DNA from 2 places in the Paenibacillus sp. FSL H8-0259 genome. Region 1 is predicted to be linked to the other one. Evidence: predicted binding sites of a transcription regulator. Region 1 holds the regulator's gene; the other holds the start of a gene.

The links. Region 1 encodes Rex, which represses fermentation and respiration genes when NADH is low (regulators of the CRP and FNR family bind a similar motif). Its sites were predicted from a motif close to TTGTGAAATATTTCACAA; they were not measured.
Region 2: the regulator Rex is predicted to act here: its motif matches at 6,163-6,180, upstream of NSU01_RS01070 (phosphoketolase family protein).

Annotation. Positions count from the first base shown of each region.
Region 1 covers NZ_CP150147.1:5,196,666-5,207,627, forward strand. Annotated here, with positions in the region: gene NSU01_RS22455 (DUF5590 domain-containing protein) at 72-593, opposite strand; gene NSU01_RS22460 (amidohydrolase) at 621-1,922, opposite strand; gene NSU01_RS22465 (redox-sensing transcriptional repressor Rex) at 1,909-2,562, opposite strand; gene dinG (ATP-dependent DNA helicase DinG) at 2,782-5,640, opposite strand; gene NSU01_RS22475 (hypothetical protein) at 5,757-6,398, opposite strand; gene panD (aspartate 1-decarboxylase) at 6,513-6,896, opposite strand; gene panC (pantoate--beta-alanine ligase) at 6,889-7,779, opposite strand; gene panB (3-methyl-2-oxobutanoate hydroxymethyltransferase) at 7,781-8,647, opposite strand; gene NSU01_RS22495 (biotin--[acetyl-CoA-carboxylase] ligase) at 8,967-9,767, opposite strand; gene NSU01_RS22500 (CCA tRNA nucleotidyltransferase) at 9,757-10,962, opposite strand, start outside.
Region 2 covers NZ_CP150147.1:218,091-229,052, reverse strand. Annotated here, with positions in the region: gene NSU01_RS01085 (hypothetical protein) at 664-855, opposite strand; gene NSU01_RS01080 (putative DNA modification/repair radical SAM protein) at 1,050-2,363, shown strand; gene NSU01_RS01075 (TIGR03915 family putative DNA repair protein) at 2,363-3,226, shown strand; gene NSU01_RS01070 (phosphoketolase family protein) at 3,665-6,049, opposite strand; gene NSU01_RS01065 (hypothetical protein) at 6,393-7,478, shown strand; gene NSU01_RS01060 (GntR family transcriptional regulator) at 7,540-8,262, opposite strand; gene NSU01_RS01055 (hypothetical protein) at 8,416-9,354, shown strand; gene NSU01_RS01050 (glycosyl hydrolase family 65 protein) at 9,636-10,962, shown strand, end outside.

The DNA.
Region 1 (10,962 bases):
TATTAATATAAAAAGCGGGAGAACAGTTCAACTGTCCTCCCGCTCCTGCTGTAGACCATTCTTGCTGCCGCTTACCGGTTGGGCAGGCTGTACCCTTCACCGATGGCACTGCCGTCTGTGAAGCGATAGAAGCTGTAATAGAACCTGCCGTCCTTTTTGTAGAACAGCTGCCAGGCATATTCTCCGTTATACACTCCCGGCAGCAGCCGCTTAATCGTAATACCCGGAAGCTGGGCAGCTATAATATCACGGATTTGCGCCTCAGAAGTCCCTTTGCTGAGCTCCTCCGCGTATAAATCGTTGGCGCCTCCGGCTGGCTGGCCTTCCTTGGTAAAACGGACCCAAACCATCAGCTCGGTTCCTGCATCATTTTTTCCGGTAAGCACCCAGTATATCGCATTTTCATCCCAGACGGATTTCTGTGCTTTGGTTACCTCAGTTAAGCCGGCCCGCGCTCTGGCAATCTCTTTGGCTTCACTCCGCTCGTTCCACTGATCCTTCATAATGTAGGCATAAAACTGGCTTAGTCCGAACAGAAGGAGCAGAACCAGGGAAATCCCCAGCGGAAGCCATTTTCTCCTCTTCTTCAACATGCAGCTTCCTTTCCCTTTAAACCTGTATTACCGTTTAAGCAGTCCCTCGAACGTTTCCTGCGCTTTGCGGCGGATAGCTTCTTCATCTAGTGTCAGACATTGTCCGTGCTTCACAACCTGTTTGCCGTTCACCCAGACATGCTCCACATCCTTGGCACTGGCTGAATATACCGCATGGGACAAAAGATCGGTATGCGGCAGCAAGTGCGGCTGATCAATATCAATCGCAATGAAGTCGGCTTTCATCCCTGCTGCAAGCCGGCCTACCTGGTTCAGGAAAATAGACTGTGCACCATATTCGGTCGCCATCAGCAGCGCCTCTGGAGCCGGTACTGCTGTAGGATCACCGCTTACACCTTTGTGGATCAGCGCGGCCAGCCGCATTTCTTCGAACATATCCAGGTTGTTGTTGCTTGCCGCACCGTCCGTACCCAGGGAGACCTTAACTCCTGCTCTAAGAAGCTCAGGAACACGGGCTACTCCGCTGGCCAGCTTCAGATTGCTGCCGGGATTGTGGGATACACCAACATTGTGGCGGGCCAGAATCTCAATCTCTTCATCGTTCAGATGAACACCATGGGCGATCAGGGACGGCCGGGTGAACATTCCCAGCTTCTCCAGATGAGCGACCGGACGCAGGCCGTAATCGGCCACATTCTGCTCCACTTCATGACGCGTTTCGGACATATGCGTGTGCATCGGCAGATCAAGATCATGAGCCGCCTGGACAAACTTCATGAAAAACTCCGGAGGACAGGTGTAAGGCGCATGCGGCGAGAGCATTGCAGTAATTCTGCCGTCAGCCTTGCCATGCCAGTTCCGGGCAAAAGCAATCGCCTCCGCGAGCTTGTGATTCTGCACCTCTTCCGGACAAAGGCCAATAACACCGCGCATAAGTACAGCACGGATGCCTGACTGCTCGGTAACCTCAGCAACCCGGTCCATATGGTCATACATATCGAGGAAGGTCGTAGTGCCGCCCTTCAGCATCTCAAGAACGGACAAAGAGGTTCCCCAGTACACATCATCACCGGTGAATTTCTCTTCCATCGGCCACATTTTTTCCTGCAGCCAAGCCTGCAGTACCATATCATCGCCGTAGCCGCGCAGCAGTGACATCGCCGCATGGCCGTGGGTGTTGACGAGACCCGGCATGAACAGCAGCCGGCTGCCGTCAATAACCTCGGCATCCTCTTCAATTACAGGCTTATCTTCACCTATGTAAGTAATAAGATCATTTTCGATGGTCATATAACCGCTCAGCACCGGCTCTTCGCTGCCAGGCACCAGAAAACGCCCGTTTTTAATAATGGTTTTATTGCTGCTCATCTTCAGCTTCGTCCTTTCCGTCATGCAAATAATAAGCCAGACTCTGCAGATCCGTAGTGAAATCGGCGGCATGAATCCGGATATTGGCCGGAGTCTTCAGAATGACAGGCGCAAAATTCAGGATCGCCTCAATGCCCGAATCCACCAGAATGTCAGCAACGTTCTGTGCTTCACTGTCCGGAACGGTAATAATCCCGATGCGGATGCCCTGTGCACGGATGGTATCCCCCAGCTCACTCATCGGCTGAACAGTCAACGAGTTGATCTGCTGGCCTACCTTAGGCTCATAAGCATCAAATACAGCTGTAATCTTCATCGTATCCTTCAAGTAAGCATTGTAATTCGACAAGGCGTGGCCAAGATTACCTGCACCTACCAGAGCTACATTAATCTGCTGGTCCAGCTTGAGAATATGCCTGATCTTCTCAATCAGATAAGAGACATCATAACCAATGCCTTTTCTGCCGAAATCACCAAAATAAGCCAGGTCCTTGCGGATCTGGGCGGGGTTGAGATCAAGCTTCTGTCCCAGCTCCTGAGAAGAAACTGTTGAGATTTCACGTTTTTGGAGATCGTTCAGGAAACGCAGGTACACTGGGAGTCTGCGAACGACGGCCTCCGATATTTTATCCGATTTCATGTTTTCTCCTCCTAAAAGTTTTGATAGCATATGCTGCTTGATTCAACTTCGCAAAACTCGCTTCGTAAGCATTCACTTAGGTTTGATAGCATATGCTGCTTGATAAGCCGGTTATAGGAACCATGCTCCGGGTACTACTGCCCGTTTGGGCAGCAGCAGTGGAGCACGGGACTTCAGAACAATAATTACTTATACATAATATCAACCGGAGACGGATTATTAAACCCCGCCTTCTTCAAGCCATTCTGCAATCCGCGGAACGATCTGATCCGTCAGCATATGCTCCATCTTGGGACCGGGCAGCGAATACAGGAAATACTTCCCATAATAAGATTCGATTACCCTGGTATCATATACAATAACGATTCCGCGGTCCTGCGCGGTGCGGACCAGCCGCCCGAAGCCTTGCTTGAAGCGGATTACGGCCTGCGGGACGGACAGCTTCATGAACGGATTCTTCTTCTGTGCCTGGAGCAGCTCCGACTTCGCTTCAGCCAGCGGATGATTAGGCGGCTGGAACGGAAGTCTGACAATGGCCAGACAGGTCAAAGCTTCACCGGGAATGTCTACACCTTCCCAGAAGCTGCTCGTACCCAGCAAGACTGACGCTGTACTGTCCTGGAACCGCCGGATCAGCTTGCTCCGACTGCCGCCTTCTACGCCTTGTCCAAGCACCGCGATATCCTGCGAAGCCAGGGCCTCCTTCAGCGGATCATAGACCTGGCGCAGCATCTTGTAGGAGGTGAAGAGCACCAGCATCCGCCCGCGGGTAGCCACGGCAGTTTCTGCCAGAGAATGGACCAGTGTATCCACAAAGCGGGCATCCCCTATGCTTCCCTTGACACTCGGGAAATCACGGGGAATGACAAGCAGTGCCTGCTCACGGTATTTGAACGGCGACGGAAGCAGGGCTGTCATCAGACGGCCCTGCTCTGCAGCCTCACCAAGACCGAGATTATCTATCATGAACTGGAATGACTTATCCACAGACAAGGTGGCCGAGGTCAGGATGATACTCTTCTTCTTGTCGAAGAACAGCTCCCTGAGCTGGGTGCTCACATCCACCGGAACGGCATACATCTGCAGCGATTTGCCGCGGTAATTGCCGCTCCCCTCCAGCCAGTAGACGATATTCTCGTCATTCAGTCCCATAAAGAAACGGATCTGCTCCCGGATGGAGGCCAGGTCCTTGAACAACCCGCCGATATCCGTCACAAGACTGTCCGAAGAGGACTGGCTGTCCGTATCACGCATCTCACTGAGCATTTTATCACCCTTGCGGATGATATCACTCAAGCTGAGATGGAGTGTATTCTCCAGAGCAGCCAGCTCCTCCCACTCTTTGGGCTTCTTGCCCGGCTGCAGGCGTGCGACAAGCTGGCCGGCTTCACCGGCTCCGGCATCGCTGCGTTCAGGCAGCAGGCCGAAGAGCTTGTCGCTAAGTGTATCCCAGGACTCCTTGACGGTAAGCAGATCCGGATAGATCCGGTCGATAACACCGCTCCATTCCGAAGCCTGCTCACTGCCGGACGACTGCAGGGTCTGGCGCAGGGCAGGCAGCTGTCCGCTCCGGCTGTCCTTGTACAGACGGGTGAGCGTATGCGCCACGGTGAAATATTTCATCTGCATTCCGAGATGTTTGCCGGCAATGTCCTCCAGATGATGCGCCTCATCAATGATGAGATGCTCGTAAGCCGGAAGCAGCTGATGCCCGGCCTTAACATCTGCGAATAACTTGGAGTGGTTAGTCACCACCACATCGGAAATCCCGGCTTCATGCTTGGCCCGGTGATAATAACATTTCCTGAACCAAGGGCATGAGCGTCCCAGACAAGAGTCGGTATCACTGGCTACGGTCTCCCAGAAATCACCGCCGCGCCCGCTTAAGTTCAGCTCTTCATCATCGCCGGTCTCCGTCTGGGTCAGCCAGACCATCATCTGCGCGGCCGTAAGCGCTTCTTCCCTGGGACTTGTGAAGTCCCTTTTATTAATTCTATGTTCAAACTTACGGAGACACAAATAGTGTCCTCTCCCCTTAAAGATCGCTGCCTTGAACGGAAAGGGCACAACACTCGTCAAAAGAGGGATGTCGCGCTCACGCAGCTGATCCTGGAGGTTGATCGTATGCGTGCTGACCATGACCTTCTGATTACTGCGGACACTGTGATAAATGGCCGGAAGCAGATAGCCCAGCGATTTGCCGGTGCCGGTTCCTGCTTCAATCAGCAGATGCTTATCCTGATCAAGCGCCGTCATGACCTCCTGGATCATCAGTTCCTGGGCTTCACGGCTCTCATATTGCGGAAGGGTGTCCTTCAGACGTTTGGTTACCTCTTCCATATACTCCCCGAAGGTAATATTCTGCAGCGGGTTGTCAGATCCTTCCTCCCGAGGCGGAGCCAGCTCTGCCCAGTCGCCTACAGCAAGGGCCAGCTGCCGGTAGAAGGTCAGGTCTCCTTCCGGCTGGAAGGTCTCCATTTCGCGCTCACGCTGCAGACCATCGAAATACCAGGCCAGGTCACTGTCTTCATCGGCGAACAGCTCATTGAGCCGCTGGATGGTCAGGAGAGGCAGGCTGTCCAGCTCCTCCAGACATTTCAGCAGCACAAGAGCAGTTGCGAGGGCATCACTGTCCGCCTGATGGGGACGCTCATGCGTAAGGCCGAAATGGCTGCTCACGGACCCAAGCTGATAGGTAGTCAGCGAGGGAAAGCATATTTTGAGAAAATCGATAGTATCCAGAATCCGGCCCTGAAACGGCAAATAACCGCAGCGGTCCAGCGCATTCTGCAAGAAATGAAAATCAAACGCCACATTATGTCCAACCAGCACAACATCATCGAGCAGCGGCACCAGTTCCATCATCATCTCATCAAGTTCCGGCGCATCCTGCACATCACTGTCTGTAATTCCGGTCAAGCCCGTAATAAAAGGAGGAATGGGTGCTCCGGGCTTGACATAGGAACCATACACCCGGGAGATGGACCTGTCTTCCTCTATAATGGCAAGGCCAACCTGGATGATCTCTCCCACAGATTGGGTTCCCGTAGTTTCAAAATCAAGCACGGCAAATTTCATTATAAGTTCTATTCCCTTTCACTTGAGACTCTTTATCAGCATAACAGAAGTTACGAAAAAAGGCGATGCACACCCCTGGTGAAGTAGGTTGCATCGCTTAAACGGATGAAAATTAATTATAAAAGCGAGACCAGCTGTTGTCCGAACTGAAGCTTCCCGCCCCGCTTGCGGCAAACCTCCAGGTTAATGTTCGGCTCAGGAAGAGCGGGATCATGCAGCAGAGAAAGGCTGAACAGCTCACTTGCTTCATTAAAACGTTCCTGAGAAGCTCTGATGCAGCCAAGCGCATTATAAATCATCGCCTTCAGCTTCGTTTCACGGATGAGGCCGAGCATATGATTCAGATGCCCCCAAGCCGTCTCCCCTTCACCCTCCTGCAGATAAGCCATAGCCAGATACAGCCGGGCAGCCAGACTGTCCGGGTGCCGGGCAGTGACTTCCTTGAACTGTTCGATACATTTGCGGTACATAAGCAGCTTATAATAACCCTGTCCCCTGACAAAAGCATCCATAGCAAGCTCTGGCGCTTCCTCCTCAGGTATTTCCTGCTCCGGCTGCGGCTGAAAATCTGCCTGATTGCGGAACTGGCTAAGCTTCTCGGCAAAGGCCAGCCATTCATCCATTACATCATCGCTGATCCTGTGGAGCATATTATATTTGGATAAAAGGTCGTTGCGGCGGGCACCCTCCGCAGTAGGATAGTCAGCACTGATCTCCTGCAGCATCTTGTTCATCTCAGCAAATAAATGTTGAAACACCGGACATCCCACCCTTACTGATAATGAATTCAGCTTAAGCTTGCCTGACTTCATTTTTCACAAGTCGGGGTGTCTTCATCCCTGCCATTGATTACATGGCTCAAACAGTGGGTTTTAGGCAATCGTCGCGTGAATCTCATGATCCGCCAGCTTCACCGGCTGATTGTCGGCATCTACAAATACAACGGTCGGCTTATGGTCCGCCAGCTCTTCGGATGACAGCATGGCGTAAGAAATAATGATAACGGTATCCCCCGGCTGCACGAGGCGAGCGGCTGCACCGTTCAGACAGATAACGCCGCTGCCGCGCGGGCCTGGGATTACATAGGTTTCCAGCCGGGAACCATTGTTGTTATCCACGATCTGCACTTTCTCGTTCTCCAGCAAATCCGCGGCTTCCATCAGATTCTCATCTATGGTAATGCTGCCGACATAATTCAAATTGGCTTCGGTGACGGTAGCACGGTGAATTTTGGATTTCATCATATGTCTAAACAAGAGCGTGAGCCTCCTTGGGAATAAATACATTATTGTCGATCAGGCGGGTTCTGCCGAATTTCACGGCAAGTGCCATAATCACCTCTCCGCCGGCAGCACTCAGCTTACCGCCGCCTTCCAGGCTCTCCAGATCCGGGAAAGTCAGGATTTCCGCGTAATCGATGACCGCAAGCGGGGATTCAGCAATAACTGAAACCAGCAGCGCCCGGGCCTCCTCCACCGTTCTCACCTTGCCGTTCTCCAGTGCCTGGCGGACTTCGCGCAGGGAACGGGACAACACCAGTGCCTGTCTGCGCTCTTCAGCGCTCAGATAGACATTGCGTGAGCTGAGGGCCAGTCCGTCTTCTTCCCGCACGATCGGGCAGGCGATAATTTCAACATTCATATTCAGGTCCGCCACCATCCGGCGGAGAACAGCTACCTGCTGGGCATCCTTCAATCCGAAGAAGGCATAATCCGGCTGTACAATATTGAACAGCTTGCTGACCACCGTAGTCACTCCGTCGAAGTGACCCGGACGCGAAGCTCCGCAGAGCTGTGTTGTAAGGGAAGACACCGAAACTCCCGTGCGGATCGGCTGAGGGTACATTTCCTCGACACTAGGGATAAACACAATATCCGCACCCTCGCGTTCAGCAAGCGCCAGATCACGCTGCTCATCGCGGGGATAGGAAGCATAATCTTCATTAGGACCAAACTGCAGCGGATTGACAAATATACTCATCACCACTGTGCCGCTCTTCTCACCTGCTGCGCGCAGCAGGCTGGCATGGCCTTCATGCAGATAACCCATGGTAGGTACAAAACCGACCGGCCCATGGCCGCCTTGACGCATATATTCCAGCGCTTCACGCAGCTGTGCAATTGTTCTGATTACTCTCATCTTATTTCGCTCCTTTGCCGGCACCGCCGTATAGGGATTCCAGTACCGTTTCATCCGCGTTAAACACATGTTCCTCCGCCGGGAAGGAGCGGTCTTTCACTTCCCGCACATAGCTGCTGATGCCTTCACGGATCAGACTGCCGACATCGGCATAGGTTTTGACAAACCGTTTCTCCCGGTAAGGGGAGGCATAGCGCAGCACATCATGGAACACCAGCACCTGTCCGTCACAATAGCGGCCCGCACCAATGCCGATGGTCGGAATACTGATTGCCTTGGAGATGGCTGCGGCCACTTCTTCCGTCACCAGTTCAAGCACGATGCCGAAGGCTCCGGCAGCTTCAAGCGCCTTCGCTTCATCGATCAGCCGCTGTGCATCCTTGGCATCCTTGCCCTGGATCCGGTAGCCGCCGATCATATTCACCGATTGCGGAGTCAAGCCGATATGTCCGAGAACAGGCACTCCGGCGGCAACTACAGCGGATACCGCATTGCAGATTTCAAGGCCGCCTTCCATTTTAACGGCATGGGCCTGACCTTCCTGCATCAGCCTGCGCACTCCGCGCAAGGTCTCATCCACACTTCCGTGATAGGTCATAAAAGGCATATCCGCGATGATAAATGTGTTCTGCGCCCCGCGCTTCACCGAACGGGTATGGTAGACCATATCGTCTATGGTAACCGGCAGGGTGGTATCGTAACCAAGCACGACATTCCCGAGCGAGTCGCCTACCAGAATCAGGTCGACACCTGCCTCCTCGGCGAGCAGGGCTGAGGGATAGTCATACGCGGTCAGCATGCTCAGCGGCACACCTTCCGTTTTCATTTTTTTCATTTTGATAATATTCAGCGGATGTTTCTCTGCCATTAGCTCTCATTCCCCTTTTCCATAAAATACGCGTTACCGCGCAAACAAAAAAACCTTTTAGCATGGTCCGCTAAAAAGGTCCGAAGGGCAAAAAAGAGTCACTCGCGATCGTCCCTTCTGTCTCGGTCCTTACGGCTCAGAGCAGAATCCAACGTAACCGTTACATACAGTTATGAAGGTAAATCCGGTAAAACAACTCTATAAAAGTTCAGTTGCTTAAGTACAGCTCGCCATAGCGATGCCGCCTCTGAAGCTATTATAACAAAATCTGCAGACAATTACACCTAAAAATATGACATAAGGCGGCATGTCTTGACGCTCAGATCATTTCGATTTCCCCTGACAGCACGCTGGTAATCTCACCGGCGCTATTGCGCAGCCGCAGTCCTCCGTTGTCATCCAGACCTACTGCAGTGGCTTCGGTGCGGCCTAGCGGCGTGTTCACACACACCTGGCGGCCCAGCGTTACCGACATCGATTCCCAGAGCTCCCGAATAGGCCGGAAGCCCTGCTCTATGTATTGAAGATACAGATATTCGAGCTCAGCCAGCACCGCTTCCGCAAGCCCGGTACGGTCAACGGGAATGCCGCCCCCTTCAATCAGCAGGGAGGTTCCCACCTCCTGCAGTTCAGCCGGGTAATCTTCACGGGTCAGATTAACGGCAATGCCGATTCCGGCTATACAGTAATGAAGGCCGCCTTCCCTAAGGGAGGATTCAAGCAGAATGCCGCAAATTTTGCGTCCGCCGGCCAGCAGATCATTAGGCCACTTGATGCCGGCGGGAACACCGGTAACCTCACGGATCGCCGTGCAGACAGCTACACCTGCCAGCAGAGTCAGCTGCGGGGTCAGGGACAGCGGGAGATTCGGACGCAGCACCAGGCTCATCCAGATTCCCTTGCCGCGCGGGGAATGCCACTTGCGGCCCATTCTGCCCCGGCCGCCGGTCTGCTCCTCGGCCATAATCGCGGTGCCTTCAGGGGCACCGTTCTCGGCCAGCTTCTTGGCTTCCTCTTGTGTAGACGCCACCGAATCCATCCGTACGATTTCGCCAGGCCAGCTTGAAACGAAGTCCTCCCGCTTCATACGGCCGGACGGCAGCGTATCATCACTCTTCATCTTTATCCATCCTTTGTGCTTCCTGCAGCAATAATTGTTTGTCATTTGCAATGCCGCCGGCTGCGGCAGCCAGCAGCAGCTTGTTCAGCAGCACGCCAAGCCATGGCCCGGGCCGCTTCTGCAGCAATTCTGCCAGCTCGTTGCCCGTCACCGCCAGCTCCGCAAGACTGCGGAGCGGCATAGCTGCGGTCCAGGAGCGCAGGAGCCGGGCTTGGACCGTGGCGTAAACGGGCTGCTGCCCGGCGGCGGGGCTGAGGACTGGCGGCACGGCGGTGGCAGGACCGAGGGCAGGCGGCACGGTGGCGGCAGGACGGAGGGCAGGCGGCGCTGTAGCCGCGCCCGCTGAACCCTGCGCCAGATCCGGCGCAGGGACAGGCCCCGCGGCGGCATCCTCCGCCGCCGCAAGCAGAGTCAGCCACCCTTCGGCGGCTGACTGGCCGTGGGCCAGTACGGCGGCGATCCACCGCCGCCGCAGGCCCTCCGTGGCGCCCGGAGCATCCGGCCGCGCCGAAGACAGCGCCGCGTCCCAGGCTTCGCGGACGCGCAGTACGGCGACGACGCTGCTGCGCGTCGCCCCCGGGAACGTCCATGCCCGCAGGAGCTCATCCGCCGCAGCAGCGGACGATCCCAGGGCATGCAGCAGGAGCGCCCACCGCAGGCGGGCGTCCTGCAGGTTCCCCAGACCGGCTGTACGGGCGGCGGCTGCCGCCAGGTCACTGCCGGTCCAGGGGAACGGCGCCTTGCCGCGCGGCAGCAGGCCGCTGCGCAGCAAGAGTGCCAGCCCGCGCTGCGGATGCGGGCCCTCTACGATGCGCTCGACCTCCGCGCGCACCCGCTCCACAGCAATATGCGCCAGCTTATCCCGCTGGCGCATCAGGCCGCGCCACGTATTCTTGGCGATGGCGAAATCCAGCACGGAGGCGAAGCGCACACAGCGCAGCATCCGCAGCGCATCCTCGCCGAAGCGTTCCTCCGCCTGGCCCACACAGCGGATACGGCGGAGCTGAAGATCCCGCTCACCGCCAAAGGGATCAATCAGCGCACCATTAAGCCCGGAGCACATGGCGTTGATCGTGAAATCGCGGCGGCGGAGGTCCTCCTTCACATCGCTCACAAAAAAGACGTGCTCCGGACGGCGGTGATCGGCATAGCCGCTCTCCGTCCGGTACGTCGTAACTTCAAAGCTATAACCATT
Region 2 (10,962 bases), 3.3 Mb from region 1:
ACGTGTATTGATTCTATAGATAACACCCTCCCTTACGGGATTCACGATATCTTGAACCTTTGTTGTTATTTATATAGCATATCCTTCTAAGAATAAAAGCTACAGCCCTAATATACAAGCTCTGCAGCTTAAAAAGCAAAACCGGGCAACCGCATTCTCTTCGCCCGGAACCCCTCTTAAGAACAAAATCGCCCGGAGGGCGAATCAGCACCTTACTACATTAGATTAGTTCCTTGATCACCGTTGCCGGCTAAATTCCCATTAAAATTAGTAGTGACATACAATGGTGGTCATAGGGGTATCATGCATTCCGCATAATTAATTGGAAAAACGTATCCTAATTTAGGTTTATTCGAGAGTTAGACGTAATTAAATGGATAAACGTCATTTATTCTGTTGCATTATCTCGACTCTGATCTATTTGTAGCCTATTAAGTGCTGTTTTTCCAACTGTTGCTTGGCAAAGGCTCTTACGTTCATTAGCAAGTGGACAAAATCCATCTATTTCTGGCCGCCGCCGCAGCCCTCCCCTCCAATGCTGTTTCCATCTAAGGTTTGGGGAATGGTGTAATTCCCCAAACCATGAAAAAAGACACCTGTGCGGGTGTCTTCAAATGTTCTCGCATACAATTCGTTTCACCCGGGGAACTTACGGACTTCTATTTATTTGCGGCGGCGGCTCTTCATCATACGGTTATACATTACAAGAGCGGCAACAACCATACCAAGCATGGCGACGCTGCTTGCCGATTCCTGCGACATCCCAAACATCAGACAAATACTTGAAACCAAGGTTCTCGTAAGCAACGCAACCGCAATCAGCATGATTGGCCGCCAAATGTTGTATCCTCTCATTCCCAGCAACACTCCTAACCCAATTTTCAGAAACAGTACAGTTCTAAATGCTATGAACCATTAGAAACTATTATAGCATAATAAGGAATGCGCATACATTCTGCACGGGTAACCGGCACATAGAGATGCCTTTGACAAGAACATACGTTCGTTATATACTTTCCTCTATGAGGGGGCTTGTGATCGTGGATGTTATGGAGAAACTTGAGATTCTGACCGCTTCGGCCAAATATGATGTAGCCTGCACTTCAAGCGGTTCAGACCGCAAAGGCCAGGCCGGAAGCTTGGGCAGTACTGCTGCAATGGGCATCTGCCACAGCTTTGCGGCGGACGGCCGCTGTATTTCGCTGCTGAAGGTGCTTATGACCAACGCCTGTGTATATGATTGTGCCTATTGCATTAACCGCAAATCCAATCCCGTCCGCCGGGCGGCTTTTACCCCCGAAGAGATCGCGGATCTTACCATGCAGTTCTACCGCCGCAATTACATAGAAGGGCTGTTCCTCAGCTCAGGGATTATGCGCAATCCGGATTATACAACCGAGCAACTGATAGCAGCACTGGAGCTGCTGCGGAATGTGTACCATTTCAACGGCTATATTCATGTAAAAGCGATTCCCGGATCTGACGACGCCCTGCTGTCCAGACTCGGACTGCTTGCTGACCGCATGAGCGTCAATATCGAGCTGCCCTCGCAGGAGAGTCTCGGGGTTCTCGCTCCCGACAAGAGCAAAGTATCCATTCTGAAGCCGATGGGGCTGATTAAAGACCGGATTACGGAGAACAGCTCCGATATCGTTAAATATAATCACGCTCCCCGCTTCGCTCCCGCCGGCCAGAGCACACAGATGATTGTGGGCGCCTCGCCCGATACGGATTATCAAATTCTGAATCTAACGGAGGGCCTGTACAAGAAGTACGCATTGAAGCGCGTGTTTTTCTCTGCCTATACCCCGGTGATCGAGGATTCGCTGCTGCCCTCTTTGGACACCGAACCTCCGCTGCTGCGGGAGCACCGGCTCTATCAGGCTGATTGGCTGCTGCGCTTCTACGGCTTTCAGGCAAGCGAATTATTGGACGAAGCCGTACCCAACTTCAATCCGCTGCTTGATCCGAAATGCAGCTGGGCCGTTAACCACCGGGAGCAGTTCCCGGTTGAGATCAACCGCGCTCCGTATGAAATGCTGCTGCGTGTACCCGGTATCGGCGTAAGGAGCGCACAGCGGATAGTGAAGGCAAGACGGGCGGGAACGCTGGATTTCCAAGCGCTGAAGAAGCTTGGCGTCGTGCTCAAGCGGGCCCAATTCTTCATCACCTGCAAGGGCAAACCGCTGGAAGGGCTGAAAGTCAGTGAACATACCCTGCTTCGTTCACTAATGTCCGGCCAACAGCTGGCCCCCTATCAGCCGCACCAAGTTGAGCAGCTGACCTTGTTCGACGACCACTACGCAGCGGCCTTGCCGGCTGCAGGAGGATGGGCGGAATTCAAGAAAGGAGCGGAAGCCTGATGTTCAAGCCGTCCGCTCTGGCTTATACCTATGATGGCAGCTTTGAAGGGTTGCTGTGCTGTGTATTTGAGAGCTATACCTGGAAGGAAATTCCGCTTGCTGTTCATTCAGAAGGTGCGGAGCAAGGCCTGCTGCTGGAATCGAAGTGGATCGAAACCGACAAGGCGAAGGCGGAGAGAGTCCTTAAGTCCATTCCGCTCCGCATCTCACCGGAAGCGGAGGAACTGGTCCGTCTGGGGTTCTGGTCAAACACACCGGGGAAGGAACTGCTGCTGCTGAATTTTCTGTATCTCGGCTTCAAGCATGGCCGCAAGGTGATGAATATGCTGGCCGATGATACGGTACACGCCTTACAGAAGGCGGTTCAGCAGCTTCGGCGGGAAGGTCATCTGTATCTGGGGTTTGTCCGTTTCTCTGTATACGGTCCGGTCATGGCTGCGGTTATTGAACCGCAGGGATATATCCTTCCGGTCATTCAGGAGCATTTCTGCGACCGGTTCCAGGGCGAGAGCTTCATGATCTACGACCAGACTCATGAAGTAGCGCTGATTCATGAACCCGGACGGGAGGCCATCATTCCGTTAAGCGGCTGGACCCCGCCTGAGCCGGATGAAGCTGAAGAGGCTTATCGCCGCCTGTGGACAGGGTTCTATCACGCGATCGGAATCAAGGAGCGCCGAAACGACCGCCTGCGCTCCTCGCTGATGCCCAAGCGGTACTGGAAGCATATGGTTGAGATGAACGGCAGTAATGGCGTCCCTGCACTCGCTGCTGCGCAGCGGAAAAAGGCGTTACAGCCGGAGCCGCCGAAGACAATCGGCCCGCTCCCGGCTTCACTCAGACAAACAAATACTCATACTTAAGCATTTGTGACCTGAGCACCTTGGACACTCTGCCCAGTTCCTTATCATTTTGCTCTATGAATTGCAGTACAGAGTAGCGATTAAACCGGAGGGTTGTATCAAGTGCACGGGCCTGTTTGGAGAAATCTTTGCTGAACGGTTTGGCTTTGACGCTTCGCAAAGCAACATCTATTGGCATACTTAAAGGATAATCTGCCGTGTCTGATAATAGACTTAATCCATGATCGAAATAGGGACAAAGCTGATATCCTGAATTCCCGTGAATAAAGGCGATATTGTTCAAGTCGGATAATCAACACTATCATTTTCTCTCAAAATGCATTGGTTATAATATTATCCAGCACAAAAAGAGTGCCCCGCAGTCATTATCATGACCACCCGGAGCACTCCCTTCTTGAGAACTTACTATTTAATTCAATTTACACGTGTGAACGTTAATTAATTCAAAGCCTTCCATACCCAGTTCTCAACCTCTGGAAGATCGATGCCTTCTTCACGGATGTATTGGTTATGTTTCTTCACCATGGCATCCATTTCATCAGCAATCGCCTGATATTTGCCGGCATCCGGCAAACTCAGCACAGCTTCCTTCGTGAGGTCGAAGCGGTCCATCTGGTTGAGTACGCGCATATCGAACGGTGTAGTGATGTCGCCATTCTCGCGGTAGCCATGTACATGCAGGTTATGGTTGTGGCGGTCGAAGAACAGGTCTTTGATCAGGCCTTCATAGCCGTGGAAGGCAAAGATGACCGGTTTATCCTTTGTGAAAAATTGATCAAACTCCTCGTCAGATAAGCCGCGCGGATCGAGCTTTTGGCTTCTCAGCTTCAGCAGATCTACCACGTTGATATAGCGGATTTTCAGCTCAGGCAGCTTCTCATGTAGAATCGAGATTGCAGCCAAGCTCTCCATAGTAGGTTCTGTACCCGACGAAGCAATAACCACATCCGGCTCTCCGCCCTTGTCGGTGCTTGCCCAGTCAATGATTTTGAGGCCTTTGTCCACCAGTTCCTGAGCTTCATCTGCCGAGAACCACTGCGGACGCGGGTGCTTGGACGATACAATCAGGTTGATCTTCTGACGGTCATTCAGGATGGTGTCGAAGACAGCCAGCAAGGAGTTGGCATCCGCCGGCAGATACTCACGGATAAATTCCGGCTTCTTGTCAGCCAGATGACCCAGCAGACCCGGATCCTGGTGAGTATAACCGTTATGATCCTGCTGGAACACAGTTGATGTGGCAATGACGTTCAAGGACGGGATATCTGCGCGCCAAGTTTGATCTGTAGCCTTGCGCAGCCATTTGAAGTGCTGGGTAATCATCGAATCAACAACTCGCAGGAACGCTTCATAGCTGGCGAAGAATCCGTGACGTCCGGTCAATACATAACCTTCGAGGAAGCCTTCCGCCTGATGCTCGGATAATTGGGAATCAATGACACGGCCGTAAGGAGCCAGGAATTCATCCTGCGGTTCCTGGATGGAATCCATCCACTGGCGTTTCGTTACCTCAAACACAGGTCCCAGACGGTTCGACATCGTTTCATCCGGTCCGAAAATTCTGAAGTTGCGGTTCTCTTCGTTGAGCGTTACAACCTCCTTCAGGTATTTGCCCAGTACAGCCATATCCTGCGCGATCACTTGACCCGGTACGGAATTATCCAGTGCATAGTTGCGGAAATTCGGCTTGTGCAGATCTTTAATCAGGTTACCGGCGTTCGTTACAGGGTTCATCCCCATACGTCTGTTACCAGTAGGCAGAATCTCAGCCAGATCAGCGTTCAAACGGCCATTCTCATCAAATAATTCTTCAGGTCTGTAGCTGTTCAGCCATTCGAGCAATGCAGGCGCATGCTTCATGTTCTTCTGATCTACCGGAATCGGCACCTGATGGGCCCGGAAGGAGCCTTCATTCGGCACACCGTCCCACGCTTTCGGACCGGTCCAGCCTTTAGGCGTACGGAAGACCAGCATCGGCCAAGCCGGGCGTGTGGTATCGTTATTTTCACGGGCATTCTTCTGAATCGCTTCGATCTTCTCAATAATGGTGTCCAGAACCTTAGCCATTTCCGGATGCATCAGATCAGGATTCTCGCCTTCCACGAAGAACGGTTCCCAGCCGCTTCCTGCAAAATAAGCCGTTAACTCTTCTCTGGACATCCGGGACAGAATGGTCGGGTTGCTGATCTTGAAGCCGTTCAAATGCAGAATCGGCAGCACCGCACCATCTGTAATCGGGTTAATAAACCGGTTGGAGAACCAGGAAGCCGCCAGAGGTCCGGTCTCTGCTTCGCCGTCACCTACAACAACTGCCGAGATCAGGTTCGGATTATCCAGAACTGCGCCCACACTGTGAGACAAGGAGTAACCCAGCTCGCCGCCTTCATGAATCGATCCTGGTGTTTCTGGGGCAGCATGGGAAGCCACTCCGCCCGGGAAGGAGAACTGTTTGAACAATTTCTTCAGTCCAGGGATATCCTGAGTGATCTGCGGGTAGATTTCGGTGTAGCTTCCGTCCAGATAGGAGTTCGATACCATAACCTGGCCGCCATGGCCCGGACCTTCAATATAGAACATATCCAAATCATATTTAGTAATTACGCGGTTCAGATGCGCATAGATAAAGTTCTGCCCAGGGATTGTGCCCCAGTGTCCGATCGGCTTCACTTTTACGTCTGCGTCCTTCAAAGGTTCTCTTAACAACGGGTTATCCTTCAAATAGAGCTGACCCACGGAGATGTAGTTCGTTGCGCGCCAGTAGGCGTCAAGCTTTGCCAAATAAGTTTTAGAAGAATAATCCACCTGTGCGATTGATAATCCCATTTCTTCCACTCCCTAATTTTTATCTTTGTATTTTGAATGTATCACTTCTACAGTTACATCATACTCCTGACTTTAATAAATTCAATCTTTTTAGCAATTGATACGGTCCAATATTGTGAAATTTTGAACATAGTATGAAATCGGGAGCAATAAATTTATATATAACCTTTATTTTATGATTTATGTAAATAAATTCTAATCAAATTTTCGATGAAAAAACTTCTAAAGCATCTCCCTTCTGGACATCACCATTCCAAATACGGTATCATTTTGTGGGAATTACTTACAAGTTTAAATCATAAGCATATCACCCAGCTGCTATCAGGAAGGAGAACAGATATTCGTGAGAACTTCATCCACCCCCTCCCGATCCCGTATTACGGTAAAAGTGACCCTTACAGGACTTATCCTTCTTGCCGCAATCGGCCTGTGCCTTTGGACAGGGTTCGGTTTATTCTTGGCCAAAAGCGGGTACCTTTATCAAAAAGGAATCGTCCGGGCCTTAAATGCAACCTATCAATCTGAATTTGTTATCGTGTCTAAAGAAGGATTAAATGAGGACGGGTATCAGGTGTTTAAGGCATCGCCGGCGAATGACCGCAGCTTGGTATTTACGGTAAGCCGCACCAACGGCCATGTGGATGGCGGTCTTCCGCTTAGGAGACAGCTCAGCAACAATTATGAGGAAACCGCTCAAAAGAAGTATTATCCTCTTCTGGTTAAGAAATATTTTGGCATTGAGCTGCAGGATATTCCTATGTCTATTTATCGGGGAACCCGTTCGTCCCGGGAGATATCTGATGAAAATTACGTAGCGGTGAACCGGGCGAATCTGGACGAGATCGCCTCCAAAGCCAAAGCATTCTTCAGTGAAGCAGAAAGCCACCGTCTAAAACAACTTTTTCTCCGCTTTGAAGATGACTTGGGCGTTTCCTCCGAAGATGCAGGCATAGCTATTCAGCGGCTTGAATTGCCGGGCTTTGATTTTAAAGTAGGAGAGCACTGGAAAAAAGGATTCCGGCTTTTGAGTGAAGAGGAGCTTAAACAGAAAATCGTAAGTCAGGCTGGACGGGGGATTGCCGATCGGGTGGCCTATACTTTTGATACAGAATATCCGGACTTCAGCGGGAATTTCGCAATAAAGTTTACAGGGAATGACCTGAACAGCTTTGAAGCCTATGTGTCCGCCCACACAATAACAGCAGAGAAAAGGGAAGATGCTCTTGCTGAAATTTATGAGGCCTACACCAGGGTGATTATGTTTATCCCTAAGCTGCCTCTTAACATGACCGCTCTTCACCTGAAGTACGAAACCAACACGGAGACAGAGTCAGTAACCCTCAAGAAAGAAGAGATAAGTAAAGTCAGCAGCCTGGCTGCCCTGAAAGAGCTGTTCAAGCATTCCCAACAAACCGTAAACCCTCGCTAAACCGAGGCTAAATTATATGCAGACCCCAAAAAGACCGGGAAATTCCCCGGCCTTTTTTTCGTTAATGAACAGACACGAACGTGTTGAATTTCAGATACTGGTAATGAAAGCGCATATGCGAGAATTCAAACGGCGTCCCGTTATCCAGGAAGAAGATCCCTTCCATGATTCCAACAGGCTCATTCTCCTTCAAGTGGAGCAATTCCTGATCACTAGGCAGGGAAGGCTCGGCAAAAATAGATAAAAAAGATTTGGTAACCGCCAGATTGCGCGACTCCTCCAGATAATGAAAGATCGATCCTTCGATAATCGCCATATCGAGATCCTGTACGATTTTAATCGGAATATATCCGGTCTCAATCATAAAGGGCTCCTCATCAAACAGGCGCAGGCGGACAATTTTATATACAAAATCATGGGGCTGCAAGAACAAATCACGCTGAAGCTCTTCTGTTGGCCGGATAACCTCGAAATTCAGTACTTTGATCTCCGGCTTCTTGCCATGCATCTGGAAGTTGTCGGAGACCCCCAGATTAGAGCCTTCGTAATTAAAAATCGAATCGTTTTTTATGTACAGCGGGTTAATAAAGGTTCCCGATCCGCGTTTCTTGAAAATAATGCCGTAGCTCTCCATCTTGGTCAGCGCACGCTTAATTGTACTGCGGCTAACCTGATACGTTTCACTGAGACTACGCTCATCCGGCAATCTCATATCAGCAAACCGTCCCGCAAAAATCTTCATTTTGAGGTCATCAATAATTTGCTTGTAGACAAATTGTGTCATGTAGTACTCCTTCGTCGGGTCGAGCCTAAACTTCAATATTAAATATATCATATTAGGATGAATGATAGCGCTCAAATTTCAAACCTGAAACCCCGCCTGTCAAACCGCGTACATAGAACTGGAAATAAATATATTACCAGGGGGAAATACAAAATGAAGAGAAAATTTGTTATCGGACTTATTATTGCTTTTATGGCACTAACGGGCTGTAGCTCAAATAAAAACACGGCAGAGCCATCGGCGACTACAGCAGCTGCTCCGGCAGAAACACAGGCATCCTCAATTCCTACCGAGGCGCCAACACCTGCACCAAAAAAATTGTCTGATACAGAAGCTGTGGCGCTTGACTACGTTAACATTTTCTTAAACGGATCGGATAGTGAAGCAAAAAAAACCTTCATTACAGACAACGTCTATCCGGATGCCCAGCCGCTGTTTCAAATGATTCAATCCGTAGAAACACCTGATGACCAGAAACTTAAGAATCCCCAGGTTCTCGAGTCTACACATTATTCTGATGAAGGCGGTATGAAAGTTGAGGCCGTGTTAATCCAAGGCCAAAAAGCCTCTAACCTCAAAAGCGAATTGATCGTTCTTATCAGTGACCTGAAAATTATCTGGGCAACAGATTCATCAGACCAGGAAACATTCGGCGAAGCAAGAAAGGTCTTCAAAGAGCCAGTCCCGGAAGCTTCGTTATCAACCGTACCTGCTCCTAGCGAAATGTTAAGAGAGATCCGGAATTTCGTAATCTCCGACGTGTGGAACGAGGGATTTGTTGACATCCATTCGTATATTAATAGCGGGACCGGCAGTACAGGACAGAGTCTGGATATCAATTTCACCGTTGAGCAGCTGGCCAAGACCATGGATAAGAAAAAGGAATACGACAGCTATATCACCGGTCTTGATTCCAAGTATGATTCTCTTAAACAGGTCTGGACGAAGCTTTCCTCCGAAACTGATCGTCTATACAGCCTGGTTCAACAGAATCCGCCCAAAGCCAACGATACCACCGCGAATTTTGATACCGGAATCTTCAATCAGTATTTGGAGGCCTTTGAGAAGGAAGTAGACGCCGCAATCAAATAATTGCTAATTAAAAATGCAGTCCATCTCCTTGGGGGGAAAGGACTGCATTTATCTATAGATGCTTATTGATCAATGCTCCCCATAATCATATCCATGAGATTACCCGGTTCCAATATAACAAACACCTATAAAAATATTATATTGTTTGCTTTTTACACTAAAAATTAGGGTTTCTTAGTAGGCCGAAACTGTCTTATAATGAGATTGGGCGGGAAATTCCAACCGTTTGTGAACGCGTGTTTACACTCCTGCCTGTCATCCACTTTGTAGGAGGAATGGTTATGCAATACGGTCATTTTGACGAAAAGAACAAAGAGTATCTCATCACGAAGCCTAATACACCTGCCCCTTGGGCCAACTATCTTGGCTCGCCGGAATACGGCGCGATTATCTCAGGAAATGCCGGAGGCTACAGCTTCGTGAAGTCCGGGGCCAACGGACGGCATCTCCGCTACCACTTCAACTCTAAGGACGAGCCGGGACGCTACATTTATGTAAGAGACCTGGAGAACGGGGATTATTGGTCCGGCTCCTGGCAGCCAGTGGGTAAAGATCTGGAACAATACCAATCGGTATGCCATCATGGAACCGGATACACGAACATCGTCTCGGATTACGATAACATCCATACGGAATCGTTATACTATGTGCCGCTGAACAAAACCTATGAGGTATGGCGGATGAAGGTGCGTAATGACGGCACCAAACCCCGGAAGCTGGCTCTCTTCGGATTTGCCGAACTGACCAACAATAACAACTACGAGCAGGATACCGTCAACCTGCAGTACACCCTGTTTATCTCACGCACCTACTATAAGAATAATATGATCCTTCAGGTCATCAACGAAAATATCCCCGAAGAGCAGAGCTGGAGATTCTTCGGCGCAGCCGGCGCGGAAGTTACCGGTTACGACGGCGACCGCGATACCTTCCTGGGCGATTACCGCAGCTACGGGAACCCGGCTTCCGTTGCGAACGGCGAATGTTCCAATTCACTCAACTACAATACCAATGCCTGCGGCGCCCTGCAGATCAATGTGGAGCTGCAGCCGGGAGAAGAGAAAGAAGTCGCCTTCCTGCTGGGACAGTATGATGAGCAAGGTGCGTCTGAGATTCTGAGTCACTACAAAGATTTGTCTGTGGTAGAGAAGGAGCTCGAAGAACTGAAGGCGTTCTGGCACAGCAAGCTTAACCGCTTCCAGGTTCAGACCCCGAGCGACAATCTGAACAATATGATCAACACCTGGAATGCTTACCAGTGCTTCATTACCTTCATCTGGTCGCGTGCTGCCTCCTTCCAGTACTCCGGTCTGCGTAACGGGCTCGGCTACCGGGATACCGTGCAGGATATTCAAGGCATTATCCATCTGGATCATGAGATGGCCCTTGAGCGCCTACGACTGATGATTTCGGCCCAGGTATCCAATGGCGGCGGACTGCCACTCGTCAAATTTGATCATAATCCGGGCCATGAAGGCACACCGGACGACCCGGAATACGTGCGGGAAACCGGACATCCCCATTATCGTGCGGATGACGCCCTGTGGCTGTTCCCGACGGTTATCAAATACTTAAATGAAAGCGGTAACTGGGGCTTTACGGATGAAG